Regions from separate parts of the Aquidulcibacter sp. genome, predicted to be linked through region 2. Evidence: predicted binding sites of a transcription regulator. Region 2 holds the regulator's gene; the other holds the start of a gene.

Region 1 (15,041 bases), on a different contig from region 2:
AAAGGGCGGTTCCATTGGAGCCGCCCTTTTTTGTTGCTTAAAATTGCGTGCGGTCCGCCCAATTCGGGCGCGATAGCCGCTCACGCGGGGCCTCGCCATGCATGCTGTTGAGCGCACTCGGACGGGCATACCAGGAAAACAGGATCATACTGCCAACAAAGGGCACGCAGTTCAAAAGAATCCAAATGCCCGATTTGCCAATATCGTGAAGGCGACGCACGCTGGCTGAAAAAATTGGTAAGAAATGCAAGGCACCGAAGGTCATGGTCATGGTGCCGATTTTGATTTCTGGCGTGCCATCCGTAAGCGTCGAAAGCACGATTGCGCTGTCGACAGAAATTGCCAAGCAACTCAGCGCCATCACCATCAGAATGAAATACCAATACGAGCGGCGGTCGGTTCGCCCTGTGATGTCCAACATATGGGTCAGGGCATGAAGATAATTTGTCACCATTTCGTGAGAATAGGGCGGCGGACTTAGCAAACCTTTGTAGAGGTCCAGACAATTTTAGGGGAGTTGGGGCTGCAACAGGTCGCGCGCGTTTGGGAATCATGGCCTAGTTTTGATCTTATAGTTGATTCCAAGTCTTTGAGGCCTGATAAATTGCGATGAATGCGCTTGCGCAACTCCATCTTTCCCACAATTGGCTGCGGGCTTGGTTTGCCATTCTCACGCTAATCTTGGCGGGTATTGCCATTTATCTTCAGCTTGGGCTGTCGAGTTATTTTTTGTCGCGTTATGCGCTCCTTGAGAGGCAAGCGACAGCACCGATCGTTATTTTGTCTCAGAAGCAGGGCAACGATCAGTATGAAAAAATACCTGAGGACGTGATCGCTCAAGTCGGTCGAAGTTCCTATGTGGGTGCCTTTGAACTGATCCGACAGAAGCATGCCTTTTTGGGCCAAGGTCCGTCAGGTGGCGGCCTAAAGGTAAATGTCATCGACCCAATCTCACCGGCACTGTCAGCACCGCAAATTATGTCTGTGGAAGCCAAGCGACTGCTCCAACGACCAAATTCAGTTCTGCTGACGGATGAAGATGCGCGGGCGACCGGCCTTGGCTTGGGCGACGAAGTTGTTCGAGAAAATGTACGGTTTCGGGTTGTTGGGCTTATGGATGGTAATCTAGGTCCCCGGGGAAGCATGATCTCACGTGAGAGCCTTGCAAACTTGAATGACACCTTAGATCGGAAACAAGAAATCCCAGTCTATTCCATCTTGGTGGCACCAAAGGAAGGGAAGTCAGTCGGCCAAGCGATTACCGGTCTCAATCGCGAATTGAATGCCCTTGGCGCAGAGGTGATGAGCCGAGAGCAACTAACCCAAAAAGTCATTGAGGACGCTCTGAAGGATCAACGCGACATTCGTGCATTTCTCTATCTTGCCATCTTTATCGGTGTGATCGCCCTTTTGATTATCTCACAAGCCATTCACGCCATGATGGCGGGTCAGCGCGTCGAGTTTGCCACTTTGCTGGCCATGGGTGTGCCAAAGTGGCGGATTGCCCTTCTGGTGCTAGAGCAGACCGTGTGGATCGGCCTCATCGCATCTGCCTTTGCCCTTTCCGGCGGCCTTGTCGGCCAATTGGTTCTAGAGAAGGCCGACGTTTATATCCTACTTTATCCGGCACAGGTCCCGATGGTGACAGGTGCCATTCTCGCGACATCTTGCCTTGCGGGCATGATGAGTTTGCCCACCATTTTTGGCCTCAAGCCGGTTGAGTTGTTGCGATGACAGAGGGTCCTATCCTGTCCGCAAAGGCGATCTCTAAGTCTTTTGGACGCGGTGCCAGCAAAGTGCACGCGCTGCATGATGTTTCTTTCTCGGTGGAGCAGGGAAGCCTTACCTTACTCAAAGGGGCGAGTGGGTCTGGCAAATCCTGTCTGCTGGCGGCCTTGTCTGGACTTCAAAGACCAGAGGGCGGCGTGGTGATCGCGAAGGGGACGGATGTCTGGGGGCGAGGAGGCCGATCTGCTGAACGTTTTCGTCGCCAGTATTGTGGTTATGTCTTTCAAACCCCGGGGCTATTTCCGTCTCTGACGGCGTGGCAGCAAGTCTTTGTTCCATTGCGACTTTTGGGGGTACCCGCTGGAGACGCCAAGGCAAGGGCATCTCAGTATCTGGACCTAGTTGGCCTGTTAGATCGCGCCCAATCAAAGCCCAGTCAATTGTCTGGTGGCCAAAATCAACGGGTGGCTATCGCCCGCATGCTGGCAAAGCGACCAGCCTTCATCTTCTGCGATGAACCCACGTCGGCATTAGATGGCCGCAATGCCGTCATGGTCGCCAGACTACTGAGTGAAGCTGCTAAACAACAGGGCGCAACCATCCTTTGCGCCACGCATGATGATCGCTTGGTGCCTTTCGCCAGTCGCGTGATCGAGTTGGAAGATGGCCGTTTGGTCTCTGACACGGCGGAGCCCAAGCCATGAGACTTTTGCGCTTTTTCGGCACTGTTTGGGGCTGGCTGATCATCGCCTTGATCACAGCCCTCTGGGCTCTCACGATCCTCACTGCCCGTGAAAATGAGCGGACTGATTTCAACCTGCGGGTCTGGAACGGAGTCGAAGCGAGCCAGAAGGCTAACCCCTAAGCTTTAGCTTCCCCTTCTGCTTCTTGGGCCATACGTGCGGCTTGGGCGAGGCGGCGTTCTTCGTGTTTGAGCAGGGTCTCTTTGAGATAGCGACCAGTCCAAGAGCCCTTGACCAAGGCCACCTCTTCCGGCGTACCTTCGGCCACGATCAAGCCGCCGCCATCGCCGCCTTCGGGACCCAAATCAATTAGCCAATCGGCGGTTTTGATCACGTCCAAATTATGCTCAATCACCAAGACGCTATTGCCTTGATCCACCAATTCCTGCAGCACTTCCAACAGCTTACGCGTGTCTTCAAAGTGCAGGCCAGTCGTGGGTTCATCGAGAATATAGAGCGTTCGCCCGGTTGCGCGGCGCGATAATTCCTTGGACAATTTTACCCGTTGGGCTTCCCCACCTGAGAGGGTGGTCGCCTGCTGACCGACCTTCACATAGCCGAGGCCCACCCGTACCAAAGTCTCCATCTTATCGCGAATGGAGGGGACCGCTTGGAAGAAGCCAGCAGCTTCCTCCACCGTCATATCCAGCACTTGGGCAATGGATTTATTGCGATAGGTGACTTCCAAAGTCTCGCGATTATAGCGTTGGCCATGGCAGACGTCGCAAGTGACATAGACGTCGGGCAAGAAGTGCATTTCGATCTTTTGCACGCCATCGCCTTGGCAGGCTTCACAGCGCCCACCTTTGACGTTGAAGCTGAAGCGGCCGGGGCCATAGCCGCGTGCTTTTGACTCTGGTAGGGCAGCAAACCAGTCGCGGATCGGACCAAATGCCCCCGTATAGGTGGCAGGATTAGACCGTGGCGTGCGGCCAATCGGGCTCTGGTCGATATCAATCACCTTGTCGAGATGGTGAAGGCCTTCCAGCGCCTTATGCGGCCCGGGCACTTCATTCGCCCCGTTCAGACGACGGGCAAGGGCTTTGTAGAGCGTCTCAAGAATGAGGGTCGATTTGCCCCCGCCGGACACGCCGGTGACGCAAGTGAAGATGCCCAGCGGGATATCGACCGAGACATTTTTCAGATTATTGCCTGTCGCCCCTTCAATCCGAAGGAACTTCTTAGGATTGCGGCGGCGGCGCTTTGGCGGGATGGGGATGGCCTTTTCACCGCGCAGATAGGCCCCCGTCAGGCTGCCCTTGGTCGCTTCAATATCGGCCGGCTTGCCTTGGGCGACCACTTGGCCGCCATGGATACCGGCGAGCGGCCCCATATCCAGCACATGGTCAGCCGTCAGAATGGCTTCCTCATCATGCTCGACCACGATGACGCTATTGCCGAGGTCACGCAGGCCTTTGAGCGAAGTCAGGAGGCGGGTGTTATCGCGCTGATGCAGGCCAATGCTGGGCTCGTCCAAGACATAGAGCACGCCCGTCAGCCCAGAGCCGATTTGGCTGGCCAATCGAATCCGCTGGCTCTCGCCGCCCGACAGCGTCGCTGAACCCCGGTGGAGCGTCAGATAGTCCAAGCCAACATCAACCAGAAAGCGCAAGCGCTCCTTGATCTCTTTCAACACGCGGGTGGCGATTTCCAATTCCTTGGGCGTCAGGCGGCCTTCTAAATCGACAAACCAGTCACGCGCACCCCGGATCGAACGAGAAGACACGACTGAAATATCTTCGCCGCCGACACGCACCGCAAGGGCCTCAGGCTTGAGGCGCTTACCCTCACAGGTCGGGCATTTCTGCGCTGATTGATAGCGGCCCAATTCCTCGCGCGACCAAGCCGAATCCGTTTCACGCCAGCGCCGTTCCAGATTGGGGATCACGCCTTCAAACGTCTTGGTGGTTTCATAGCGGCGCGCGCCATCATCATAGACGAATTTGACCTTCTCCGTCCCCGAGCCATAGAGCACGAGCTTCTGAAAGCTCTCAGGCAGTTTTGTCCAAGGTGTTGTCAGGGCGACTTCGGCATGGCGGGCAAGGGCTTGCAAAGTCTGGGTGTAAAGTGGTGAAGCCCCCTTGGCCCAGGGTGCAATCACGCCGTCATTCAAGGTCTTGCTTGAATCCGGGACCACCAACTCTTGGTCGAATTTAAGCTGCACGCCAAGACCATCACACGTGGGGCAGGCCCCAAACGGATTGTTGAAGGAGAAAAGACGCGGCTCGATCTCCGGGATGGTAAAACCCGATACGGGGCAGGCGAATTTGGCCGAAAATAGCATCCGCTTTGCCGCACCTTTTTCGTCCTTTTCATCGGCAAATTCGGCTAAGGCAATCCCATCGGCTAAGCGCAAACAGGTCTCAAAGCCTTCGGCTAGGCGCTGTTCAATGCCAGCGCGAACAGCGATGCGGTCAACAACCACATCAATGTCGTGCTTCAGTTTCTTGTCGAGATCAGGGGCATTTTCCAGCTCATAATACTCACCATTGATTTTGGCGCGTACAAAGCCTTGCTTGATCCAGCTTTTGAACTCGGTCTTAAACTCACCCTTTCGGCCGCGCACCACGGGGGCCAACAAGAACAAGCGCGTGCCCTCTGGCAGGACTTTGATCTTATCCACCATTTGGCTGACCGTCTGGCTTTCGATCGGCAGGCCGGTTGCTGGCGAATAGGGCACGCCAATGCGCGCCCAAAGCAAGCGCATATAGTCGTATATCTCAGTCACCGTGCCGACGGTGGAGCGTGGGTTTTTCGAGGTCGTCTTCTGCTCAATCGAGATGGCTGGCGACAAGCCCTCAATTGAATCCATGTCCGGCTTTTGCATCAGCTCGAGGAACTGGCGCGCATAGGCCGACAGGCTTTCGACATAGCGCCTTTGGCCTTCGGCATAGATGGTATCAAAGGCGAGCGAGCTTTTGCCCGACCCAGATAGGCCTGTGATGACCACCAACTCACCGCGAGGGATCTCAACCGTGAAATTCTTCAAATTGTGTTCGCGCGCGCCGCGCACACGGATAACAGGCGATTCAGACATGTGTGACCTTGATTACGCAAACCTCAGAGCCACAAGCCCCAAAGCCAAAACAATGTCGCCCTGATTAGCGCGTGCGAACCAGCTTGACGAATAGAACATTATGTGAACATCTTACGCTTGTCCACGGCATGCACAGTTTTACATGCTTATCCACAAGGCGAGGCGGTTTGAGTGTCGCCCCTCTCTTCTGGTTTGGACATGAGACCTGTAGCGTCAGTTTCAAATGGATACGATGCCAAGACGCGACAGGATGAGTCGCCAACGGCAAAAAAGACGGAGTTAGGGCAATGGCGGGCAGCGTGAACAAAGTGATCTTGGTTGGAAACTTGGGGCGCGATCCTGAGATTAAGTCCTTTCCGTCCGGGGATCGCATCGCAGAGTTTTCGGTCGCAACCAGTGAGCGCTGGAACGATAAAGCCACCGGCGAGAAGAAAGAAAAGACCGAATGGCACCGTGTCGTCGTGCGTAACGACAATCTGGTGAAGGTCGTCGAGAATTACGTCAAAAAAGGCAGCAAGGTCTATGTTGAGGGCCAGTTGCAGACCCGTGAATGGACTGATCAGGCCGGCCAAAAGCGTTATTCGACTGAAGTGGTCATTGGCCGGTTCAAAGGCGAAATCACCATTCTGGATGGTCGTTCCGGTGGCGGCGACATGGTCGAAGACCGCTCTGAAGGTGGGTTTGGCGGTGGCCGTTCAATGGGCGGCAATGGCGGTGGCTTTGGCGGGGGATCTTCGGCACCTCGCGCGGTTCAAGGCGAGAAGCGCTCCTTTGCGGCCGACCTTGAGGACGATATCCCGTTCTGATCCCATGCAGCGCAAATCGCGAGTGGCTTAGGCTTAGGCTTTCGTCTTTGCCTTGCCGCTGCCTGTGTGTTCGTTTGCCTCACAGGCCTCCAGTGTCGCATCTATACCTTTGAGCAAGGCCTCAGGTGTGACGGGCTTCGCGATATGGAAGTCACAGCCAGCCCAAAAGGACTGGGTGATGTGTTCTTTCATCGCATTGGCGCTTACCATGGCGATTGGCGTGCGTTGCAAGCCTTTGCTGCGTTCAATCTCGCGGATCTGTTTGGTCGCTGACAGACCATCCATAACCGGCATTTGCATGTCCATCAGCACAAGATCAAAGTGTGCATTTTGCCACATCTCAACGGCTTCCTGGCCGTTTTGGGCGATGGTCAGTGCGATGCCGTGGGGCTCAAGGATCATCGCAATCACGCGTTGATTGACTGGATGATCTTCGGCCAACAAGATGGAACGGCTGGCGGTATGCGGCAGGACGGCGGTCGGCGTGGTGCTTGCCCCTGCTCGCTCAGTGCGGGCAAACGCTTCGGGATGGACCCGTGGCAAAGGCAAGATAACGGAGAAGAGGCTACCAATCCCGGCTTCGGAGGTTACGAGGAATTGGCCGCCCATCATGTCGGTCAAGGTGCGGCAGATCGACAGGCCGAGACCTGTGCCACCAAAATTCTTGGTAATGGAGGCGTCTGCTTGTTCAAACCGTGCAAACAGGCGTTGTTTCGTTTGCTCGTCAAAGCCAATGCCTGTGTCTTTCACGCTGATCATGACTTCGCATGACCCATCCGCTTTGTCTGTAGCTGCGATACTGATGTCGATTTGACCTTTTTGGGTGAACTTCACCGCATTTGAGGCCAAGTTCGAAACAATCTGTTTCACGCGTATGCCATCGCCCTCAAACAAGCCTTCGGTACCGGGACCAAATCGGAGATAGAAGCCTAAGCCTTTTTCTTCAGCCCGTATGCCCATGACTTGGGCTGTCGCCTCAATGGTTTCGCGCAGGTCAAACGGTTCAGGTTGCAGGGTGAATTTGCCCGCTTCAATCTTCGAGACATCAAGAATATCGGACAAAAGAAGCTCAAGCGTTTCGCCAGACGACTGAATGAGGTCGACCATTTCGCGCTGGGACTGCGTGAGTTCGGTGCGTGACAAGGCACCAACCACACCAATGACGCCATTTAAGGGGGTGCGGATTTCATGGCTCATATTGGCCAAGAAGCTACTCTTGGCGCGATTGGCGGCTTCGGCCTGCTCGCGAGCGGCCAAGAGTTCCGTTTCGGTGCGTTTACGCTCGGTGATGTCGTAAAGGATGCTGACAAAGCGTGCGCCTTCGGTGCGCGTGGCCGGTAAGGGCACAACCGTCGCGTCGACCCAGAATTCTGAACCATCCTTGGCGCGATTGCACACTTCCCCCCGCCAAGATTGACCCGCATTGATCGTGTCGCGCATGCCCTGGAAATAGGATGGATCATGCTTACCAGACTGAACGGACTGATAGCTTTGCCCGATCAATTCTTCGCGGCTATAGCCACTGATCTCGCAATAGCGGTCATTGACGAACTCGATGCGACCAAATTGGTCAGCGACTGAGATGATGGAATGTTCGTCTAGGGCAGATTGATAGGCATTGAGATTGGCCAAGGCATCATCAGCGCGACGTTGGGCTTCGACCAGATCGGTAACCTCGGTTTCAATCGCTTGAAATCCTTCAAGTTGGTTCTGGTCATCATGGAGCGGCTGGATGTCGAGATTAACCCAATAATTGCGGCCGGTTTTGCTGCGGTTCAAAAGTGTGGCGCTAGCCGCTTCACCGCGATTGAGGGCACGGATCAATTGGGCGACTTGTTCCGCATCAGCTTCTGGAGCAAGGGTCAATTGGCTCGGCTTTTTGCCAATAACTTCTTCGCGGCTATAGCCCGTTAGCGCAAGATAGGCGTCATTCGCCCAAATGATTTCGCGCTTCTGATTGGTCCGCACCACGGGGTTGCGCGCTAATTCGGCAAAGCGTGCAAACTCTCGATAGCGGATCTTTTCTTTTTGGACGATCTCGCGATCTTGTCGCCAAAGTTCGAATATCAAAATGAAAGCAATGCCAACCAGGATAATCGTGACCAGAAACCCTGTCTGGATACGCGCTTTGGCGGATTGAATATCGGCGGAACCAGAATCCAAGGCCTTTTTGATTTCACGTGTATAAGTGGCTTTTTGATCGGCATAATCTTGCGACGATAGAATTTTGAGGGCGTCTTCTTTTTTGCCGTCGGCCACCAAAGCAAAGGACAGGCGTTCAAGATCGATGAGCTTGGTATTGGCCAGATCAACTTCGCCGAGGCTTTCTTTCACGCCCAAGGGGCCGATGGAGGTGGCTTTGACAATGGCTGCTTCCAGGCGGGGGGTATTGTCTTCGTAACGCTTTGCCCATTTCGGGTCGGCTGTCGTCGCATGCATGAGCGCAGACATGGTCAACACTTCGTCGAGACGATTGATCTCGCCGGTAGCTTCGGTGAACAAAATCTGTCGCGTATTGATATCGCGATAGGAGGCAAACTGCCACGACGAAGCCGCTGCTAGAAGCAGGATTGCAAACGTCACAGTCAGTAACCTGGGGAGCGATTTCATGCAGCCATCCTAAACAGATGGACTGTTTATAGACTGAATGGTGTTTCTGTTGAGTTAAATTGCCGATTTTAGCCGATTACCTTGGTTTTAGTTGTTTGTGCATGTGGGATATCCTCGTTTCGGTTCTACGTCATTATCGGACATGCCCGCAAAAAGGCATCAGATTTCCGACTCGACTCACTGGCTTCTTCGTGATTAGAACAAATCAAGAACATAAAGAGCAGAAAGGTGTGTGAGTTCCAGCCATGAGACCGGATTTGACCGCTTTGCGTACCCAGATACGGGCTATTGAGACCGAGGGCCGTCCGGCCTTGAGCTGTTTGCCAACAGGTGCAGACGGGTTGGACGTAGCTTTGGGGGGTGGATTGGCTTTGGGCGCTGTGACCGAAGTGGTTCCAGCTGCTTTCATGGATGAACCTGCAAGCTTGCACTTTGCTTTTGCCTGTTTGGCCAAGGCGCTGCAGCAGCGCTCGGGCGATCTGGTGGTGATTGAAGATGCCAGTCGCGGGCAGGGGTGGGGGCCTGCTTGGGGGCAGCTTTATGGGCCGGGTTTGCAGAAGCTTGGCGTGTGCCCATCGCGAATTTTGTTGGTGCGTGCTCCGGATGTGAAGGGTTTTCATGCCTGTCTGGAGGATGCGGCGCGAACCTTTGGATTGGCCGGTGTTTTGGCTCTGTCTGGCCCTAAAGCAGGCTTTAGCCTTGCCGGCGCACGGCGGGTCCAATTGGCGGCAGAGCAGGCCCATAGTTTTGTTCTGGCTGTCCAAGGGCTGCGCACCTCTGCTTTTGCGCCAGCACGCGCGCGACTGGTTGTCGCCAGTCGACCGTGCCGCCCTGTGCCCTTGGGGACGGCTTTGCCGGGGCTTGGACCCCCCGCTTGGAGACTTCACCTCGAACGCGCCCGCAATGGTGCGCGTCCACAATCCTTTGATTTGGAGTATGATGATGCGACGCATAGCCTGTATCAGCCTGCCACGCTGGCCAACCGATCGCCTCAGCCGCAACGCCTCTCTGCTTAAGGGCGATGGGACACGTTTCTCGCGCGCTAAGCCGTGCGCCACGGTTGCGCGTAGTGCCGGGGGAATTCGCCTCATTGCCCTCAATCGTGCCGCGCAAGAGGCAGGTCTATCCTCTGGCATGATGTTGGCCGGGGCGAAGGCCTTGGTGCCAGATGTTTGTGTCGCCGATAGTGACCCCGTGGGGGAGGGTGAGGATCTGACCGCTTTGGCACGCTGGGCCATGCGGTGGAGCCCATATTGTGCGCCAGTCAAAGGGCTTGAGGGCACGCATGCGCTTTTCCTCGACATTACCGGCTGCGCCCATTTGTTTGGGGGTGAAGCCGCCATGTTAGCCGATATGGTCATCAAAATGCGGGCTTTGGGCCTGACAGCGCGGGCAGCTTGCGCGGCGACACCGGGGGCGGCCTTTGCTTTGGCGCGCTTTGCGCCAGAGGCGCGCCATGGTTTGAGTGCGCCGGATGGAGCGGCTTTGCGCGCCTTGGTTGGGGCTTTGCCGGTGGAAGCTTTGCGTCTGCCAAGCGGCACGACCACGGGCTTGCGCGCTTTGGGCTTGAAGACCATTGGCCAAGTCGCCACCCAATCGTCGGCGGCTTTAGCCAGACGGTTTGGTATTGATCTGGTGCGCGCTTTGGACCGGGCCCGTGGGCTTGAGGAAGAAGCCATTGACCCGGTTGCGGAGATCATCCCGCGGCGTATCCGCTTGCGCTTGGCCGAACCCTTGATGACCCGCCAAGGCTTGGAGCTGGCAGGGGCGAAGGCTGCAGGAGAAATGTGCACGCTTTTGGACTCCTATAATGAAGGCGCACGCCGCTTGGTTCTCAATCTCTATCGTGTGGATGGGGTCGTCTTACAGCTTGTTGGCGGGTCTGGGCGCGCCCATCGCGACGCGGTTTTGTGGGCGAAGGTCTTGTGCGAACGGATTGAGGCAGAGGCCAATGGCGCTGGGCTTGATTTAGGCTTTGGGGTCGATCTGGTTGAAATTTGTGCGCCCGTGGTGGAAATATTGGAAGGCCAGGTCATGGACTTGGACCCGGTGGCTGCGGCGGCCTTGGCCAGTGCCGATGCGCTCCATCGTTTGGCTGACCGCCTATCCGCCCGCTTAGGCGCTGGACGGGTGACGCGTATGGAGGCGGTGGCCCATTGGGTGCCCGAACAGGCTGTGCGCCAAGTGGCGGTTGCCGATCGACGCCCGCAGGCGAGCCATTTCCCCGAAGCTTTGGCGGCGCGACGCCCCGCTTTGCTGTTAGAACGCGCCGAACCAATTGATGCCATCGCCGAAGTACCAGACGGCCCACCCCGCCTGTTTCGCTGGCGCGCTTTAGCCTTCAAAGTCGCTTGCGCCGAAGGGCCAGAGCGTATTGCCTGTGGCGAGGCCCATGACCGCGACTATTACCGGATTGAGACCAGTGAGGGCCGTCGCTTTTGGCTCTATCGCCAAGGCCTGCCCGGCAAAGTCGATCATCCCAAATGGTATGTGCATGGGAGTGCGGCATGAAGCCCCTTCACTTAATGCTGATCCCATTGAGGTGCGTCCATGCGCATCTTTGAGCCTTTGGCGACAACCAGTTTCTCCTTCCTGAAAGGGGCAAGCCAGCCCGATGAGATGGTGTGGGCGGCCCATGGCCTTGGGCTGCAAGGATTGGGCGTGGCCGATATCAATACCGTCGCCGGTGTGGTGCGGGCCCATGTCGCCGCCAAAGAGGCCGGCATCCGGTTGATCGTTGGTGCGCGCTTGGTTGAGCCCGATGGATTTGAGACCGTCCTTTATCCCAAAGACCGGGCGGCTTGGGGACGCTTGACCCGGTGTCTGACGCGCGGCAACCGCCGCTCGCGCAAGGGCAGTTGCACGCTAGAAAAAGCCGATCTGTTGGAGGCCATGGACGGGGCTTGTGCCATCCTTGTGCCACCCCCCATCCTCACCCAAGCTTGGTTGGATAAAGCCCAGACCCACCTGTCCGACGCACCCTTGACCGCTGACCTTTATGTGGCCGCGACCCGACCTTTTGACGGTACAGACTTTCAACGTCTGGCCGCTCTGGTGAGCCTGGTTCAGGGCACGCGCGCACGCCTGATTGCCACCATGGATGCACTGTTCCACACGCCAGACCGCCGGCTGTTGGCCGATGTCTTGGCCTGTATCCGCACCAAGACGACTTTGGAAGCTGCGGGCTATTTGCGGTTACAAAATAGCGAAAAATGCCTGAAACCCCCTGAAGAAATCATCCGCCTCTTCAAAGGGTTTGAAGATTGTCTTCAGGCGCAAAAGAAACTTTTTGATGCGATCACTTTCTCCCTAGATCAACTGGCCTATGAATATCCCGATGAAGTTGTAGCACGGGGGGAAACCCCGATGGATAGTTTAATTCGATTGAGTGAATTGGGCGCGCAAGGCCGCTATCCTGAGGGTGTGCCAGAGCGGGTGCGGGCGGCCTTGGATCATGAATATGCGCTGATCGCGGAATTGAGTTACGCGCCTTATTTTCTGACCGTTTATGACATTGTCGCCTTTGCGCGCAGCCGGGGCATTGTCTGCCAAGGCCGGGGGTCTGCTGCCAATTCGGTGGTGTGCTATTGCTTAGGGATCACGGCGGTAGATCCCATCCGCGTTGACCTCTTGTTTGAGCGCTTCATCTCAGCAGAGCGGCGCGAACCACCCGATATTGATGTCGACTTTGAGCATGAGCGCCGCGAAGAGGTGATCCAATATATCTATGACAAATTTGGCCGCCATCGGGCGGGTATTGCTGGGGTGGTGATTTCCTATCGTGGCCGCTCTTCCTTGCGCGAGGTTGGCAAAGTCATGGGGTTGAGCGGGGATACACAAGAGGCTTTGGCCAAGTCGGTTTGGGGCTGGGGCCGCGGCGGGGTTGATCCGGCCCTTATTCACAAGATGACAGGTTTGGATATTACGACCCCCGTGATTGCCCAGACCATGATGCTGGCCCGCACCCTGCACGGATTTCCCCGCCATTTGTCTCAGCATGTTGGTGGCTTTGTCATCACACGTGGGCCGCTCGATGAAGTGGTGCCCATTGGCAATGCCGCCATGCCAGACCGGACCTTTGTGGAGTGGGATAAGGATGATTTGGATGCTTTGGGTATTTTGAAGATTGATGTGCTGGCCTTGGGCATGTTGACCTGTGTTGCCCGCGCCTTTGAGTTTTTAGAGCACGACTATGGCGTGCGGCTGGGGCTTGCCGATATTCCAGCTGAAGACCCCGCCGTTTATGATATGATTTGCGCGGCTGATACGGTTGGTGTGTTTCAGATTGAAAGCCGGGCGCAAATGTCCATGCTGCCACGGCTGCGCCCACGCACCTTTTACGATCTGGTGATTGAAGTCGCTATTGTGCGGCCCGGGCCCATTCAAGGCGATATGGTCCATCCTTATTTGCGTCGCCGCCAAGGCCAAGAGAAGGTCACCTTTCCTTCCAAGGCACTGGAAGACGTTTTGGGCAAGACCCTTGGTGTGCCCTTGTTTCAAGAACAAGCCATGCGCATCGCCATTGTTGCGGCAGGCTTCACACCCTCTGAAGCAGACCGTTTACGCCGCGCCATGGCAACTTTTCGCAAAGTCGGCATCATCCATGAATTTGGCAAACGCTTGGTCGATGGCATGGTGGCCAATGGCTATGAGCAAGATTTTGCCGAGCGTTGTTTCCGCCAGATTGAGGGCTTTGGCGAATATGGCTTCCCTGAAAGCCATGCGGCCAGTTTCGCTTTGATTGTTTATGTGTCGGCTTGGCTGAAGAAGCATTGGCCCGAGGTCTTTTTAGCCGCCATTCTCAACGCTCAACCCATGGGCTTTTATGCCTCTGCCCAATTGGTGCGCGATGCCAAGGAGCATGGGGTGGAGGTGCTGCCGCCAGACGTCGGCTTTTCGGATTGGGACACTATGTTGGAAGCGCGTCCGGGGCAGGCCCGTAAAGCCGTGCGCCTAGGGCTGCGGGAGATTAAGGGCTTTAAGGAGGCCGATGCCGCCCGCTTGGTTGCGGCCCGCGCTGGGGGTGCAAGATTCCTCGATGCGGAAGACCTGAAACGGCGCGCGCGCTTAAATGGTCGGGCGATGGATTTGCTGTCTGATGGGGATGCGATGGGCAGCTTGAACTTGGATCGCCGCCAAGCACTTTGGCGTGCCAAAGGCCTAGCTGAACATGCCTTGCCCTTATTTGAGCATGCGAGCGAATATGGCCCAGAAGTGGATCCTGCCCTGCCAGAGATGCCGCTGAGCGAACAGGTCGTGCATGATTACGCCCGTCTGCGCCTCAGTCTCAAAGCCCATCCAGTGTCCTTCTTCCGCGCTGAATTGACCGAGAAGCGCTTTGTGACTTCCCAAGCGCTCAAGACCGCCCCCAATGGCGCGCGCGTTGATATTGCTGGCCTTGTCTTGGTGCGGCAAAAGCCCGGTACGGCTAAAGGCGTCTTGTTTGTGACGCTGGAAGATGAATTTGGCTCTGCCAATGTGATTGTTTGGCCAAAGATTTTTGAGCGGTTCCGGCGTGAGACTTTGGCTGCAAAATTCATGGGCATCAGAGGCAGGCTGCAGCGAGAGCATGGCGTCATCCATGTGATCGCGGACCGAGTCACCAATCTGAACCCCCGTCTGGCAGAATTGTCCGACGGCAGCCAAGGCTTCACCCAAGCACTGGCCCGCGCCGATGAACATCAAAGTCCGCGCGAAGATCCAAAGCTGACTCAAGCCAATAATCGTGCACTCGCCCAACAGCGGACCACCCGCGCCTTCGCCAATAGCCGCGATTTTCACTGAGAGCGGTCCCATGCAACGGAGGAAACACACAGCGCCCCCCTATCGCCACCAAGAAACTCTATCTAAAATTGATAAACTTATTAAATGCACCAGAAGAGTGCAGCACAAACGGAGACGGCGATGACTCAGATTCAAAGCCTAACTGCCGCGGTTTTACTCGAGTTGCGTGCCGCAAGGCGTGAAGGCGACCTCCACCACATCCTCACCACCTATGCCAAGGCTTGCGGCTTTGGCTGGTATCAATTGGCCCCGGGGCCGCACAACCCGATGTTGGATCCAACCAGCCTTTTGAACTTTGGCAATTTTGACCCGACTTGGCGACGCCAATATGCC
Region 2 (15,041 bases):
CTGCACCCTTAGCACTGGCGCAGTCCCTGTCGGACAGGCTAAAGAGAGCGCGAAAATGGTAACCCGCGTGGGCCTGGCCCCGTATCAGAGACAGACCTAGGGGGATACATGCTGCTGGCCATTGACGTTGGGAACACCAATTCGAAATTTGCTGTCCATGATGGCACCCATTGGCGCGGCACTTGGCGCGCGGCCAGTAACTCCTCGCGCACAGCGGATGAATATGCTGTTTGGCTCGATGCGGCGATGCGCTTTGCTGGCTTATCGATCAACGACCTCAATCATTGTGTGATCTCAACCGTGGTGCCGCAAGCCTTGTTTCACTTACGCAATCTGTCGCGCCGCTATGTGGGGGCAGAGCCTTGGGTCGTGGGCGAGAATGCGGAACTGGGCATTGATGTGCGCATTCCAAAACCATCAGAAGCCGGGGCAGACCGTCTCGTCAATGCTATTGGTTCCTTCATCCAATATGGTGGCCCTTGCATTGTGATCGACAGCGGGACCGCGACCACATTTGACATTGTAGGGGCAGATGGCGCATTTGAGGGCGGTGTGATTTCGCCAGGGATCAATTTGTCTCTTCAGGCGCTACATACAGCCGCAGCACGTTTGCCGCGCATTGAAATTCGCAAGCCAGACAAAGTCATCGGTATCGACACGGTCGGTGCGATGCAATCTGGCGTATTTTGGGGCTATATTGAGCTGATTGATGGTCTGATCGACCGAATTAAAGCCGAGTATGGCAAGCCCATGAAAGTAATCGCAACCGGGGGTGTCGCCTCTTTGTTTGAAGGCGCATCGACCCATATTGATCATTATGATCAGGACCTGACGACTGTCGGGCTTTTAGAAATCTTTGAACGCAATGGCGGTAGGTCCGCCAATCGGAACCCAACGTGACAAAAACAAAAAATAAAACAGATGAACTCGTCTTTCTCCCCCTCGGTGGCTCTAATGAAATCGGCATGAACCTCAACGCTTACGGCTTCGGGCCGGAGGGCGATAAGAAGTGGATTGTGGTTGATGTCGGTGTCACCTTCGCCGGCGAGGAGGGCATACCGGGCGTGGACTTGATCCTGCCTGACCCAGAGTTTCTCGAGACCAATAAGGACGATATTCTCGCCATCGTGCTGACCCATGCGCATGAGGACCATATCGGGGCCATGGGCTGGCTTTGGCCGCGCTTTCCGGCACCCGTCTATGCAACGCCCTTCACCGCCCACCTGTTGCGCGACAAGCTGCGTGAGCGCGGGATCGAGCGTAAAGTCCCCCTGCATGAAGTGCCTTTGAAGCACCGCTTTCAAATCGGCCCCTTCGACATTGAATATGTCACACTGACCCACTCGATTGCCGAACCCAATGGTCTGGCCATCCACACGCCGCTGGGCACAGTGATGCATACCGGCGACTGGAAGATCGACATTGATCCTCTGATCGGCGAGCAAACCGACAGCGCCCGCATCCGCCAGATTGGCGATGATGGCGTCTTGGCGATGGTCTGCGACAGCACGAACGTCTTTTCCGAAGGCGAAGCAGGCTCTGAAGCCGGTGTTCGTGACGGGCTGTTTGAGGCCATCGCGGAGCAAAAGGGCAAAGTGGCTGTGGCTTGCTTTGCGTCTAATGTGGCACGCATCTTGTCGACCGTGGAAGCTGCAACAGCGGCTGGCCGCTCGGTCTCTCTGATCGGTCGCTCCATGTTGCGCATCACGGGGGCCGCCAAAGCGGTTGGCCTGTTGCAAGACGCAACCTTTATTGAGCCGGAAATGGCGCGCCATTTGCCCGACGACAAAGTGCTCTATCTGTGCACGGGCAGCCAAGGTGAGCCGCGCGCCGCTTTGGCCCGCATCGCCGAAGGCAGCCACCCCTTTGTCACCCTTGGACGCGGCGATACCTGCCTCTTCTCTAGCCGCGAAATTCCCGGCAATGAGCGGGCGATCTTAGAGCTTCAAAACAAGCTTGCCATGCGCGGCGTCAATATCATCACCGGCAAGGATCGCCACATCCACGTCTCGGGCCACCCGTGCCGGGATGAGTTGCGCGCCATGTATGAGATGGTGCGCCCGCAAATCGCCATTCCGACCCATGGCGAACAGCGCCATTTGATGGAACATGCGAAGTTTGCCTTGAGCCTTCAGGTTCCAGAGGCCTTGGCCGTCAAAAACGGTGACATGATCCGTCTGGCGCCAGGCCCTGCAGCGGTGATTGATGAAGTGCCCAACGGTCGATTGTTGGTCGATGGTGATGCCATCATCGCTTCGGACAGCGAGACCATCCGCGACCGCATTCGTTTGAGCGAGCATGGCTATGTGATGGTCTCCATCGCCATTGATGCCAAAGGCCGGATCAAAGCTGGTCCCGATGTGCGGGCACGCGGCTTGTCTGAGCGCAATGGTAGCCCTGCTGAAGGCCGACTTGAGCAATTGGCCGATGCCGCCGAAGAGGCCTTCAACCGCTTAAAGCCAGATCAACGCATGGATGAAGAAGCCGCCGAAGGCTTTGTTATGCGCGCCGTCCGCAAGGCCTGCGACCGCATCTTCGGCAAACGACCCATCGTCGATGTGGTGGTGATGACGATTTAGGGTGCTGTGACTAGCACCTCTGCATGATCGGCGAACCCGACTTAGAAGCGCTTTGGTGCTAGCTGTGCCAAGCGCAATATCAAAATTAGGGTAGACTTGAATGCCGCACTCTGCTGGCATTCAAGTCCTCCAAGTTTTGCCCCTAAGGCGTGCCCAAGAACGTCATGGCCGCAACCACATAGCCTTCGACACTCGACTTGACCGAGGCTTCGGGTTCAATCCGGAACAGAGGCGAGTGGTGGGGCGGGGCTTTGCTCATGTCATCGGTGATGCTGCCACCGACATTGAAGAACACGCTTTTGATGCCGCCCCACTCGGGCGCGCCATAATAGGCGAAGTCTTCCGCACCCATGCCAGCACGGGGGATTTTCGACATGCGGTCAGCACCAAAGGCCGCTTCAAGACTGGCGCGCAGCTTGGCGGCATTTTCAGGATCGTTCAGATTGGGTGGGGCTTTTTCGGCCAGATTGGTGACAATCGGCATGCGATCTTCGGGCACGCCATAGGTTCTGGCCACCCCATCAGAAATGCGTTTGATCCCGTCGAGCAGCTTTGCCCGTACTTCCGGCGTATCAGCACGCACGGTCAGCTCCAAACGGGCTTCTTCGGGAATGATGTTGCGCTTAGAACCGGCGTGGACAACGCCCACAGTCACAATGCCAGGCTCTAACGGCGAGATGTTACGGCTGACTAGGGTCTGCAAGGCCATGACGAGGTTAGAGGCGACAACAATGGGGTCCACCGTCTGTTGTGGCGAAGCCCCATGACCGCCCACACCGCGCACAATGATGTTGACGCCGTCAGAGCTGGAATTGGCAACGCGGCTTTCCACTTTGAACTTGCCGCGCTCTTGGCCGCTGCCAATGTGCAAGCCCAAGGCGATGTCTGGTTTGGGGAAGCGGGTATAAAGGCCGTCTTGCAACATGGCCAAGGCCCCGCCCAGACGCTCTTCAGCCGGCTGGAAGACCAGCACAATCGTGCCACGCCACAGGCTCTTACGCGCCATCAATTGCTTCGCCGCACCGATCAAAGCAGCAACATGCACATCATGGCCGCAAGCATGCATGACGGGCATCTCAACCCCGTCCGCGTCAATTTGGCGGACTTTCGATTCATACGGCAGACCATTGCGCTCTAGGATGGGTAGGCCGTCCATATCGGCGCGCAACATCACAATTGGCCCCGCGCCATTGCGGATTACGCCAACAACACCCGTGCCGCCAACCTTCTCGGTGATTTCAATCCCGCCAATGGCCCGCAGCTCTCGCACCACAACGCCTGCTGTGCGGGTCTCGCGGAAGGACAATTCTGGATTGGCGTGCAAATCTTCCCACAAGGCTTTTAGCGAGCTTGAATAATCAGCCGCGACACTGGCGCTCAATTCTGGAATCTTCAACGTCTGCACTGGCGCAGTCGGCTTAGGCGCGGCGGCACCCAAAATCATAAGAGCAGCCAATGTGGCCAAGGTAGAAGTTCGTTTCATTCTGGTCTCCCCGATCATTTTTCTGATCACAGCCTTGTGAGGCTAAGGACCCCCGCCGCACTTGTCTATTCAAAAGTGAAGCCTACCTGTCGGCTAAGATTGACGTAGCCGCCTAAAGCCATGATGGAAGCAGGCAACTCATACAGGAACAGCATCATGAAACTGGGTCGTCTCAATCACGTCGGCATTGCCGTGCCTTCTATCGCTGCAGCCTTGGAAAACTACAAAGCGCTTTATGGTGTCACCGACGCCGATATCACGCCGATGCGCGATATGCCTGAGCAAGGCGTGAAGGTGGCTTTTGTCGATATTCCTAATAGCCAGCTTGAGTTGATTGAACCCTTGGGTGAAGCCTCACCCATCCATAAATTCCTCGAAAAGAACCCCAATGGCGGCCAGCACCATGTGTGCTTTGAAGTGCCCGAGATTTATGCCGCGCGCGACGCCATGAAAGCCAATGGGGCCACTATTCTGGGCGAGCCCCGCATTGGGGCTCACGGCACTTTGATTATCTTCGTCCACCCAAAGAATTCTAATGGGGTGTTGATCGAATTGATGGAAACGCCGAAAGGGGCCCACTAAATGGATTGGTTCACCGGGATCGCAATCTTCCTCACCATGTGGTGGGTGATCCTCTTCTGCGTTTTGCCAATTGGCGTGCGCAGCCAAGAAGAAAGCGGTGAAGTCGTCGCTGGAACAGACCCCGGCGCACCGGTGATTGCCAATATCAAGCAGAAACTCATTTGGACGACGGCGATCACGTCCATTGTGTGGACAGCCTTTGCTCTGCTTTTGATGTCTGGCTGGGTCTCTTTGGAACATCCCTTGGGTCGGTTGATGGGGTGAGGTGGCCTTATCGTCCCTGAAATAGGGGTAATTTAGGCGACGAGCCCAAAAAGAGAGCAGGGTTTGCACGACATTTAGCCGCCTCATGGGCAATGGCATCTTTTTGCGGCAATTGGGCAGCCATCATGTTGCACCTGCGAGCAGGAACGGCGATTGTGCACTTGCGAGACGGGCCTGTCGCCCCCTCGTAAATGCCTGATGGCGTTTCCTCCCAGAACCTTTGCGCCGCGCCTGACTTGTTCAAGCGCGGCCTTTTTTCGTTTGGGGGGTGGTCGAATGATGGAGCGCGCAGCATTAGCTGCGCACCTAGTGGTGCGCGGTCCTTTGGGCGCACCTTGGCGTAGCGGACAAGCTAGCCCAATGCCTTTCACCTAGAAGCGCTTTGGTGCCCATTTTGGTTCACCAAAGCGCTACCTCAATTCTCTTTGCGACATGTGGGTCGTCAAGTGTCCGTTTTCTTTGAAAACGGATCGCTCGCGACGCAGCAAAGCTGCGCACTTGACTACCCAGATGTCGCTCTCATCCTCGATGATCTATTTTGGTGAAACATAGTTTCTACCAAAATGGGTCCAGACGAAAAGAACTTCTGCTTGCCCCCCCACCACACCACCCGCAGCGCTGACTAATTGCCTCAGCGCGCGGCACAGACTATGGCAGAGCGTCAAAGAGAAGGTGATCGCCATGCGCATGTCGCGCTATTTCCTGCCCGTTACAAAAGAAACCCCAGCCAATGCCGAAATCGTGTCGCACAAGCTGATGCTGCGCACCGGTATGATCAAGCAACATTCCGCCGGTATCTATTCCTGGCTGCCTTTGGGCTTGAAAGTCTTGCAAAAGATTGAGGCGATTGTGCGCGAGGAGCAAAACCGTTCCGGCGCACTGGAAGTCTTGATGCCGACCATGCAAGGCGCGGACCTGTGGCGGGAAAGCGGCCGCTATGACGCCTATGGTGCCGAAATGCTGCGCATCACCGATCGGCACGAGCGCGATTTGTTGTTTGGGCCGACGGCAGAAGAAGTCGTAACCGATATTTTCCGCAACCATGTGCGGTCTTACAAGGAATTGCCGCTGAACCTCTATAATATCCAATGGAAGTTCCGCGACGAAGTCCGCCCCCGCTTTGGCGTGATGCGCGGCCGCGAATTCTTGATGAAAGATGCCTATAGCTTTGATCTGGATGAAGCTGGCGCGCGCGATGCCTATAATAAGATGTTTCTGGCCTATCTGAAGACGTTCCAGCGCTTGGGCCTGCAGGCGGTGCCAATGCGCGCCGATACCGGGCCGATCGGTGGCGATCTAAGCCATGAGTTTTTGGTATTGGCCCCCACGGGCGAAAGTGGCGTCTTCTATGATGCCATTTATGACGAAACCGATTGGGCCGGCATGGATATCAGTTTTGACAATAATGACGCGGCTCGCGCTAATCGCGCCGAAACCGTCTCACGCATCGTCAAAGCTTATGCGGCAACTGACGAAATCCATGATGAGGGTCGCTTTGAAACCGAAGTGCCGATGGATCGCCGCCGTACGGGTCGCGGCATCGAAGTGGGCCATATCTTCTTCTTTGGCACCAAATATTCCGCACCCATGAACGCCAAAGTCTCTGGCCCTGATGGGAAAGATGTCTCAGTGCAAATGGGTTCCTACGGCATTGGCGTGTCGCGTCTGGTTGGGGCAATCATTGAAGCCAGCCATGATGACAATGGCATTATTTGGCCAGATGCGGTTGCCCCGTTTGATGTTGGCGTGATCAGCTTGCGTCCGGGCGATGAGGCCGTCGATACAGCCTGTGAGCAAGCCTATCAAACGCTTTTGAAGGCCGGCATGGACCCGCTTTATGATGATAGCCAAGGTCGTCCGGGCGCGAAGTTTGCCACGATGGATTTGATCGGGGTGCCCACTCAATTGATCGTTGGGCCGAAGGGCCTTGCCAATGGGCTGGTGGAAGTGAAGGACCGCAAGACGGGCACCAAGGAAGAAGTGTCCTTGGAAAGCGCGCTCTCGCGTCTGACTGCTAAGGCATCGGCATGAAAGCTGGCGGCGCGGGGCCCTTTGGCATGTGGGAGCGCACGCTAGCCGCACGCTATTTGCGGGCTCGGCGTGAAGATGGCGGGGTCGCTTTGATCTCGCTGATTAGCTTTATCGGCATCTTTCTGGCTGTCGCCGTGCTCATCATCGTGATGAGCGTGATGAATGGCTTTCGCGCTGAATTGTTAGGCCGGATTTTGGGCGTCAACGGCCATGTTTTTGTGGATGTGCGCAACATGCCCATCCCAGAAGCTCGCGCCATTGTGGCCAAAGCCAAAGCTTTGCCCGGCGTTGTGGACGTCATGCCCAAGATTGACGGCCAAGTGATGGCGGTCGGCCAAGGTGGCAATCTCGCACGCGGTGCGATGGTCACTGGGCTTTCAGCTTCTGACCTCGCTAAGCTCAAAATCGTCTCGGGCAATCTGGTTGGCGGCAACCTCAAGACCTGGGGCACGGGCGAATATGGCGGGGACGAGATCGCCATGGGGTCGAGGCTCGCGGAAGCGTTAGGCGTTCTGCCGGGGGATTCGGTGCAATTGATTTCGCCCCAAGGGGCCTCAACGCCCTTTGGCACGACCCCGCGCATCAAGGACTACACCGTCTCGGCCATTTTCGACATTGGCATGAGCGAGTATGACGCCACCTTCATCTATATGCCGATCGAGCAAGCCCAACTCTTCTTCTCCAAAGAAACCTCTTGGGACACGATCGAACTGCGGATGCAGGATCCTGATAAAGCCGACCTTTTGGCGCTGGAAGTCGCGAAATTCAGCCAAAACCGTTACGTAACCGACTGGCGGCAGCAATCAGAAAGCCTCGTCTCGGCTTTGCAGATTGAGCGCAATGTGATGCGCTTGATCCTGATGCTGATTGTCGCAATTGCCGCTATGAACATCATCTCTGGCCTTGTGATGCTGGTGAAGAATAAAGGCCGTGATATCGCCATTCTGCGCACCATGGGGGCCTCGCGCGCCTCAATTATGCGGGTGTTCATGATGTCTGGGGCCAGTGTCGGTATCCTTGCCACGCTTGCAGGAGCTATTGGCGGGACTTTGTTCTGTCTCAATATCGGCACCATTCAAAAGGTCGTCGAGTTTGTGTTTGGCCCGGTCTTCAATGCCGACATCTATTTCTTGAGCCAGATCCCCGCGAAAGTGGAATGGCACGAGGTGATCACCACGGCTTTGTTCGCAGCCATCGCGAGTGTTGTTGCCACCTTGCCACCGTCTTGGCGTGCCTCCAAGCTCGATCCAGTGGAGGCGCTTCGCTATGAGTAGCCCTGTTCTCCGCCTGACCGATTTGCGCCGCGTCTATCAGACTCGGGCAGGCGAGCTCGAAGTCCTTAAAGGTGCCAATCTCACCATTATGCCCGGCGAAATTGTGGCCCTGATCGGCCCGTCGGGTTCTGGCAAGTCCTCGCTCCTCCATGCCGCGGGCCTGTTAGAGGCTGTTCAAGGCGGCACGGTAGAGCTGGCGGGCATTGACGCGACAAAACTGCCCGATGCCGCCCGCACGGCGCTGCGCCGCACGGCCTTGGGCTTTGTGTATCAATTCCACCATTTGCTGCCAGAATTTAGCGCCGTTGATAATGTCGCGTTGCCACAATGGATTGCCGGCGTTGGCCAAGCCGAAGCACGCGCACGGGCAGAGCAACTCCTCGACATGATGGGACTGGCAAACCGGAAACTCCACCAGCCGGGTCAGCTTTCAGGTGGCGAGCAGCAGCGCGTCGCCATTGCGCGCGCACTGGCCAATCAACCGGCGCTCTTGATTGCTGATGAGCCTACCGGCAACCTTGACCCTGCCACCTCGAGCTTTGTCTTCGACACCTTCCGCAAAGCCACGCGGGAGGAGGGGACCTCTGCCCTAGTTGCCACGCATAACATTGATTTAGCTCGGCAAATGGACCGCGTTTTCCGCATCGATGGCGGACGCCTCGTCCAAGACTGAAGTGCCCAAAATCTTGTTCCACGTTTATGCAAATTACCTCTTGCCATGAGAGCAAAACAAGAATAGAACGAAGGCAGAACAAACGAGGTGAAACATGGCCCAACTTCAAGACGCAGCCGCTTTCGCAGCTATTCTCGCATTCACCCTGATGGCTTGGGGCTGGGGTGCTGTGATCGGTTGAGGATGGCTTTGAATTTTCTGTCGGCGAGGGCTGACAGAGGCCTGAGAGTCCTGTCACACTGATCCGCTCTTTGGTGATGATTCAGTCGACGGATTCAGGTGGCCCCATGGCAGATACTACTCTTTCAGGCGGCGCTTTCTCTGACGGTGATCAGGGCTCGGGTGATGTCGCATTGACGGGGCCAGGTGGGGCGTCAACTGGGGCAGGGCAAGTCGAAAGACCTGCTTTGGCAGGCCCGGGTTTTGTCCATCTGCGGGTAAGGTCGGCCTATTCGCTGCTCGATGGCGCGATGACCGTCAAAAAGCTCGCGGGCTTTGCCGCTAAGGCGAACTGTGTCGCGGTCGGCATCTCGGATCCAAACCTGTTTGGCGCGCTGGAGTTTTCAGAAGCCTTGGCCGAAAAAGGCATTCAGCCCATTATGGGCCTGACGCTGCCGGTCTCTTTCCTCAGCCAAAAGCCCGGTGCGGCGGCGGGGCCAGATGGCAGTCTGGCACTGATCGCCCAGAATGAAGTCGGCTGGGCCAATCTGATGGCGCTTTCCAGCCTTTCCTTCCTAGAAGTACCAGCTGGCAGTTTACCTCATGTCGATTTGCAAAAAGTGCTGGACCATAGCGATGGCGTGATCTGCCTTACCGGTGGGCGGGAAGGGCTGTTAAGCCGTGCACTTCTGGCCAATTTGAAGTCAGAGGCCGACATGCTGCTGCGCCAGTTGGCCAAGGCATTTCCAAACCGACTTTATATAGAGCTGCAGCGCCATGGCATGGCCGATGAGGCCCAAATTGAGCCGCTTCTGATTGATCTAGCCTATCAAAACAATCTGCCGCTGGTGGCGACCAATGATGTGCGCTTTGACAGCCCAGAGCGGCATCGCGCGCAAGATATCCTCATGTGTATCGGTCAGGCCACCCGCGTGGCCGATGACAAGCGCGAGCGGGTTTCGGCCAATCATTGCTTCCGCAGTGAAGCCGATATGGTGGCGCTGTTTGCCGATTTGCCGGAGGCTTTGGCCAATAGTGTCGATATTGCACGGCGTTGCGCGATCCGGCCCTTGATGCGCGCACCCATCCTGCCGCGCTTTACCACCGCCGAAGGCCGCGATGAGCCGGAGGAATTGGCAAGCCAAGCTCGCCAAGGCTTGGAAGCGCGCCTTCTGAAGCGCCCCCCTGTTGTGGCGCGCGAAATCTATGACCAGCGGTTGGAACACGAAATCAATGTGATCAATCGGATGGGGTTTGCGGGCTACTTCTTGATCGTTGCGGACTTCATCAAATGGTCGAAGGAAAACAATATTCCAGTCGGTCCGGGCCGGGGCTCTGGCGCGGGCTCGCTGGTCGCTTATTCACTGACGATTACCGACCTTGATCCCTTGGCCTTTGGCCTATTGTTTGAGCGCTTCTTGAACCCAGAACGCGTCTCCATGCCCGACTTCGATATCGACTTCTGTCAGGAGAAGCGCGATAAAGTCATTGACTATGTGCAGAAGAAGTACGGTGCAGACCGTGTCGCACAGATCATCACCTTCGGAACGCTGCAGGCGCGCGCCGCCCTTCGCGACGTTGGCCGCGTTTTGGATATGTCTTACGGCCAAGTCGACCGACTGGCCAAAATGGTGCCGAATAACCCCGCTGCACCCGTAACTTTGGCCCAAGCCATTAAGGATGAGCCGCGTCTGCAGGAGGAGCGGTCGCGCGATGCGGATGTGCGCACGCTGCTTGATGCTGCGATTGAGCTCGAAGGCCTTTACCGCAACGCCTCTACCCACGCCGCCGGTGTGGTGATTGGCGACCGTCCGCTGCATGAGTTGGTGCCGCTCTATAAGGACCCGCGCTCCAGCCTACCTGCCACCCAATTCAATATGAAATGGGTCGAGCCGGCAGGTCTTGTGAAATTCGACTTCTTGGGTCTCAAAACCCTCACCGTGATCCAGCGCGCCTTGGACTTCTTGAAGGCACGCGACATTGTGGTCGATCTCGACACGCTGCCGTTTGACGATCCCAAAACCTATGAGCTTTTGGCCTCGGGCAAGACCATGGGCGTGTTCCAGTTGGAAAGCCAAGGCATGCGCGACACCTTGCGCAAAATGCGGGCCGACACGTTGGACGACATCATCGCTCTGATTTCGCTCTATCGGCCGGGTCCGATGAAGAATATCGAGACCTATTGCGACGTGAAATTTGGTCGCAAAGATGCCGATTATTTGCATGAAAGCTTGGTCTCCGTTCTCAAAGAAACCCAAGGCGTCATCATTTATCAGGAACAGGTGATGCAGATCGCCCAGATTCTGTCGGGCTATTCCTTGGGCGAGGCCGATTTGCTCCGCCGCGCTATGGGTAAGAAGAAGCCCGAAGAAATGGCCAAGCAAAAGGACCGCTTCGTCAGCGGGGCCACCGAACGGGGCGTGGACGCCGAGCTTGCCGACCGCATCTTTGAATTGGTGAGCGAGTTTGCCGGCTATGGCTTCAACAAGTCCCACGCTGCCGCCTATGCCGTGATCGCCTATCAAACCGCCTATCTTAAGGCCAATCATCCCGTCGAGTTCATGGCGGCCTCTATGTCGCTCGATATTGATGATACCGACAAACTTGGTGCCTTCATGCAAGAGGCAAAAAGCATGAAGATCAAGGTGTTGTCGCCCGATCTTAATTATTCTGGGGCCGATTTCTCGGTCCAAGACAACGCCATTCGCTATGCGCTCGGCGGGATTAAGTCGGTTGGCGTGGCGGCTATGGCCCAAGTGGTGGAGATCCGCCAAGCAGGCGGCAAGTTCAAATCCCTGCATGATCTGGCCGAGCGGGTCGATCCGCGCGTGCTGGGTAGGCGGACTTGGGAGACTTTGTCCAAGGCCGGGGCCTTTGATTCGATCGAGCCCAATCGTGCTTTGGTGTTTGCTTCGTCCGATCAATTGGTGGCCCATGCCAATGCGGCTGCCTCGGATCGCCAAAGCGCCCAGACGAGCCTGTTTGGCGATTCCGCACCTCCGCCGCGCGCACCCTTGCCCAGCGTTAAACCTTGGTCCGCGCAAGAGCGCTTGGATAATGAGTTTGCCGCCCTTGGCCTGTTCCTGTCGGGCCATCCATTGGATGATTTGATTGAGGCTTTGCGGCGTAGGCAGACGGTCTTCTTCTCTGAAATTCACTCCAAAATGCAGGGATCAGACGCGATTTTCCGCATGGCCGGTGTCGTGCGGGCGCGCAAGGAACGCCCGGCGCGCGATGGCGGCAAGTTTGCCTGGGTGACGTTGAGCGATCCCACGGGCGAGTTTGAAGTCATGATTATGCCCGAAACCCTCAACGAGGCGCGCGATTATCTCGACCCCGGAACCTCGGTCAGCTTCCGGGCCAAGGCGCGCCTGCGCGATGGCGATTTGAAACTATCGGCTGAAAAGATTGAGCTGTTGGATCAAACCGATATGTCGGGCTGTGCGGGGATTAAAGTGTTCCTAGCGCGCGGTGCGCCAATCGAAGAATTAGCTCGTGTGACCGAGACCTTGCGCGGTGCCACCTCATCCAGCTTTGGCGAATTGCGCGTCGTCGTCGAACTGGCCGATGGCCGCGAAGTCGAAATCCAAGCCCCCGGCCGCTTCCCCATCGATGTCGCCGCACGCCGGGCTTTGAAAAGCGCATCCGGCGTGGATTTGGTGGCGGAGTTTTAGGGGACCTTAGCCAAGGACCGCGCAGCAAGGGCTGCGCCTGTCGACGCGGTGGCATGCGCAACTTTTGTTGCGCGGTCCAAGGTAGCGCTAAAATGGGCTTAGGTATTCCCTGAAATAACTTGGTACGGCTCAAAGCGTCGCTCTGCTCATCTTGAAGCCACCCGACAATTGTTATTGCGAAATGGCGCGCCGAAAGGACCGCGCAGCAGAAGCTGCGCATGTGTACGCAGCGGCAAGCGCAACTCGTGTTGCGCGGTCCATCACACCCACCCACCTTTCACACACAAACTCGAACTATGCCTTTGCAAAGGCAAAGCCTGCGGCCAGGGCTGGCTCGTGGAAAGAAGCTGCAGGGCCCTCAACACCGAGGAGGTGAGGCTTGCTTTCAGTCTGCCTTCAGGGCGGCAAGCTCGTTGCCGCTTGGATCGCGGAAGTGAAAGCGGCGACCACCTGGAAAGGCAAATAGCGGTTTGGTGATAACGCCACCCGCCTGGGTCACCGCCTCAAGGCAAGCCTCCAAATCATCGACGGCGATGACGGCCAGTGGTGCGGTAGTGGCCTCGCTTAAGTCCCCCTGTAGGCCGAGGTCGACGTCACCATTTGTCGTGCAGGAATAGCTGGGGCCATAGTCGGTCAAGGCAAGGCCGAACGCATCGCCATAAAAGGCGCGCGTTGCGGGCAAGTCGGCTGCGGGTAATTCAACATAGCAGATACGAGACATCATTTGAACTCCACAGTTTGGGTGCGTGTTTTTTTTGTTGTCCGCCGCAGGCTGGTTGCCCGGTGCGCCGCCCAAAGCCAGCCCAGCAACAGCGCCTAGTACCGCCGATAAAGCCCCGCCAGCACGCCTTGAACCTTCACGCGATCTGGCCCGAAGATGCGGGTCTCATAACGGGGGTTGGCGGCTTCCAAAGCGATAGACTGGCCGCGGCGGCGCAAGCGCTTCAGGGTTGCTTCTTCATCATCAACCAAAGCGACCACGATATCGCCTGATTGGGCGTCATCGGTGCGGCGGATGATGACAAAGTCACCTTCGAGAATGCCAGCATCAATCATGGAATCGCCTTTGACTTCCAAGGCAAAGTGCAGGGCAGGGTCTAGTTGGTCAGGGGCTGCAATCCGGTCGATCTCATGCTGAATGGCCGCGATGGGCACACCGGCGGCAATCCGACCCAGAACCGCAATGTCATTGGCTGCCCGTGGTGGTGAAGGTGGTGCGGCACTTGCGGGCGTGGAGCCCACGACCAGTGGCGTAAAGGGCTGGCGGCCCTTGGGTGGGGCGGCGGTTGTGGCGCTATCGGGCAGTTTCAACACTTCCAAGGCCCGTGCCCGGTGCGCCAGACGCCGTAAAAAGCCACGCTCTTCCAGAGCGGTGATCAGGCGGTGAATGCCCGACTTCGATGCCAAGTCCAACGCATCCTTCATTTCGTCAAAGGACGGCGAGACACCTGTTTCCTTGAGACGCTCATGAATGAATAGCAAAAGCTCTCGTTGTTTGGACGTCAGCATCAATTCCCCCTATCTCGTGGCGCGCGTGTACGCTTGGCCCCTATAAATCCGATGGCACCGTGAACGATGCACGAACAAAGCAGCGATGTTCTAACTCTGTTCCGTTTTTACGTCTATAGTCCGCTGCAAATTTTTCCGCAGCCAAAGCACGGTTGACCTGCACATGCCCCTCTCGCCTGTCGGGGCCATGACTGCTAAGTCACCCCTGATAGGAAAGAAACATGAAAGTCAGATTTGCACCTTCTCCCACCGGCAAGCTCCACGTCGGCAATGTGATCACCGCATTGCGCAATTGGTTGTTTGTGCGCCAACATGGCGGCACCTTCTTGTTGCGCATTGACGACACCGATACGGCGCGCTCCACCCAAGCCTATGAAGACGGGATCCGGACGGACCTGACATGGCTGGGCCTGACCTGGGATGAAGAGGCGCGCCAATCGGCCCGCTTTGACGTGTATGACAAGGCGCGGGATCGGCTGATCGCGGCAGGCCTCCTCTATCCCTGTTATGAGACGTCCGAAGAATTAGACCGCAAGCGTAAGATCGCTTTGTCGCGTAAATTGCCCCCGGTGTATGACCGCGCGGCCCTTGCCCTGACGGACGCTGAAAAGGCCGCCTTTGAAGCCGAAGGGCGCAAGCCCCATTGGCGCTTTAAGCTCTCGGGCAAGCGGGTTGCTTGGCAAGATTTGATCCGCGGCGAGCAAACGGTGGATACGGCCTCTATGTCTGACCCCGTGTTGATCCGCGAAGATGGCGCTTATCTCTATACGCTGCCATCGGTCGTGGACGATGTGGATTTGGGCGTGACGCATG

What was found. The regulator LexA, encoded in region 2, represses DNA repair genes until DNA is damaged. The targets are predictions, from matches to a motif close to ATGTTCNCNANNTGTTCT.
Region 1: a site for LexA is predicted at 5,601-5,618, ahead of uvrA (excinuclease ABC subunit UvrA). Genes of this name have one in related genera too.

The regions. Positions count from the first base shown of each region.
Region 1 covers NZ_JBMLTR010000219.1:183,744-198,784, forward strand. The annotation lists gene ACOVRA_RS16395 (DUF805 domain-containing protein) at 38-484, opposite strand; gene ACOVRA_RS16400 (ABC transporter permease) at 610-1,734, shown strand; gene ACOVRA_RS16405 (ABC transporter ATP-binding protein) at 1,731-2,432, shown strand; gene ACOVRA_RS16410 (hypothetical protein) at 2,429-2,593, shown strand; gene uvrA (excinuclease ABC subunit UvrA) at 2,590-5,508, opposite strand; gene ssb (single-stranded DNA-binding protein) at 5,796-6,314, shown strand; gene ACOVRA_RS16425 (PAS domain S-box protein) at 6,348-8,924, opposite strand; gene ACOVRA_RS16430 (ImuA family protein) at 9,170-9,940, shown strand; gene ACOVRA_RS16435 (DNA polymerase Y family protein) at 9,861-11,435, shown strand; gene ACOVRA_RS16440 (error-prone DNA polymerase) at 11,475-14,708, shown strand; gene ACOVRA_RS16445 (helix-turn-helix transcriptional regulator) at 14,829-15,041, shown strand, end outside.
Region 2 covers NZ_JBMLTR010000009.1:37,995-53,035, reverse strand. The annotation lists gene ACOVRA_RS01565 (type III pantothenate kinase) at 109-900, shown strand; gene ACOVRA_RS01560 (ribonuclease J) at 897-2,579, shown strand; gene ACOVRA_RS01555 (amidohydrolase) at 2,722-4,062, opposite strand; gene mce (methylmalonyl-CoA epimerase) at 4,219-4,644, shown strand; gene ACOVRA_RS01545 (DUF1467 family protein) at 4,645-4,908, shown strand; gene proS (proline--tRNA ligase) at 5,590-6,939, shown strand; gene ACOVRA_RS01535 (lipoprotein-releasing ABC transporter permease subunit) at 6,936-8,213, shown strand; gene ACOVRA_RS01530 (ABC transporter ATP-binding protein) at 8,206-8,886, shown strand; gene dnaE (DNA polymerase III subunit alpha) at 9,174-12,719, shown strand; gene ACOVRA_RS01520 (VOC family protein) at 13,105-13,443, opposite strand; gene lexA (transcriptional repressor LexA) at 13,536-14,228, opposite strand; gene gltX (glutamate--tRNA ligase) at 14,450-15,041, shown strand, end outside.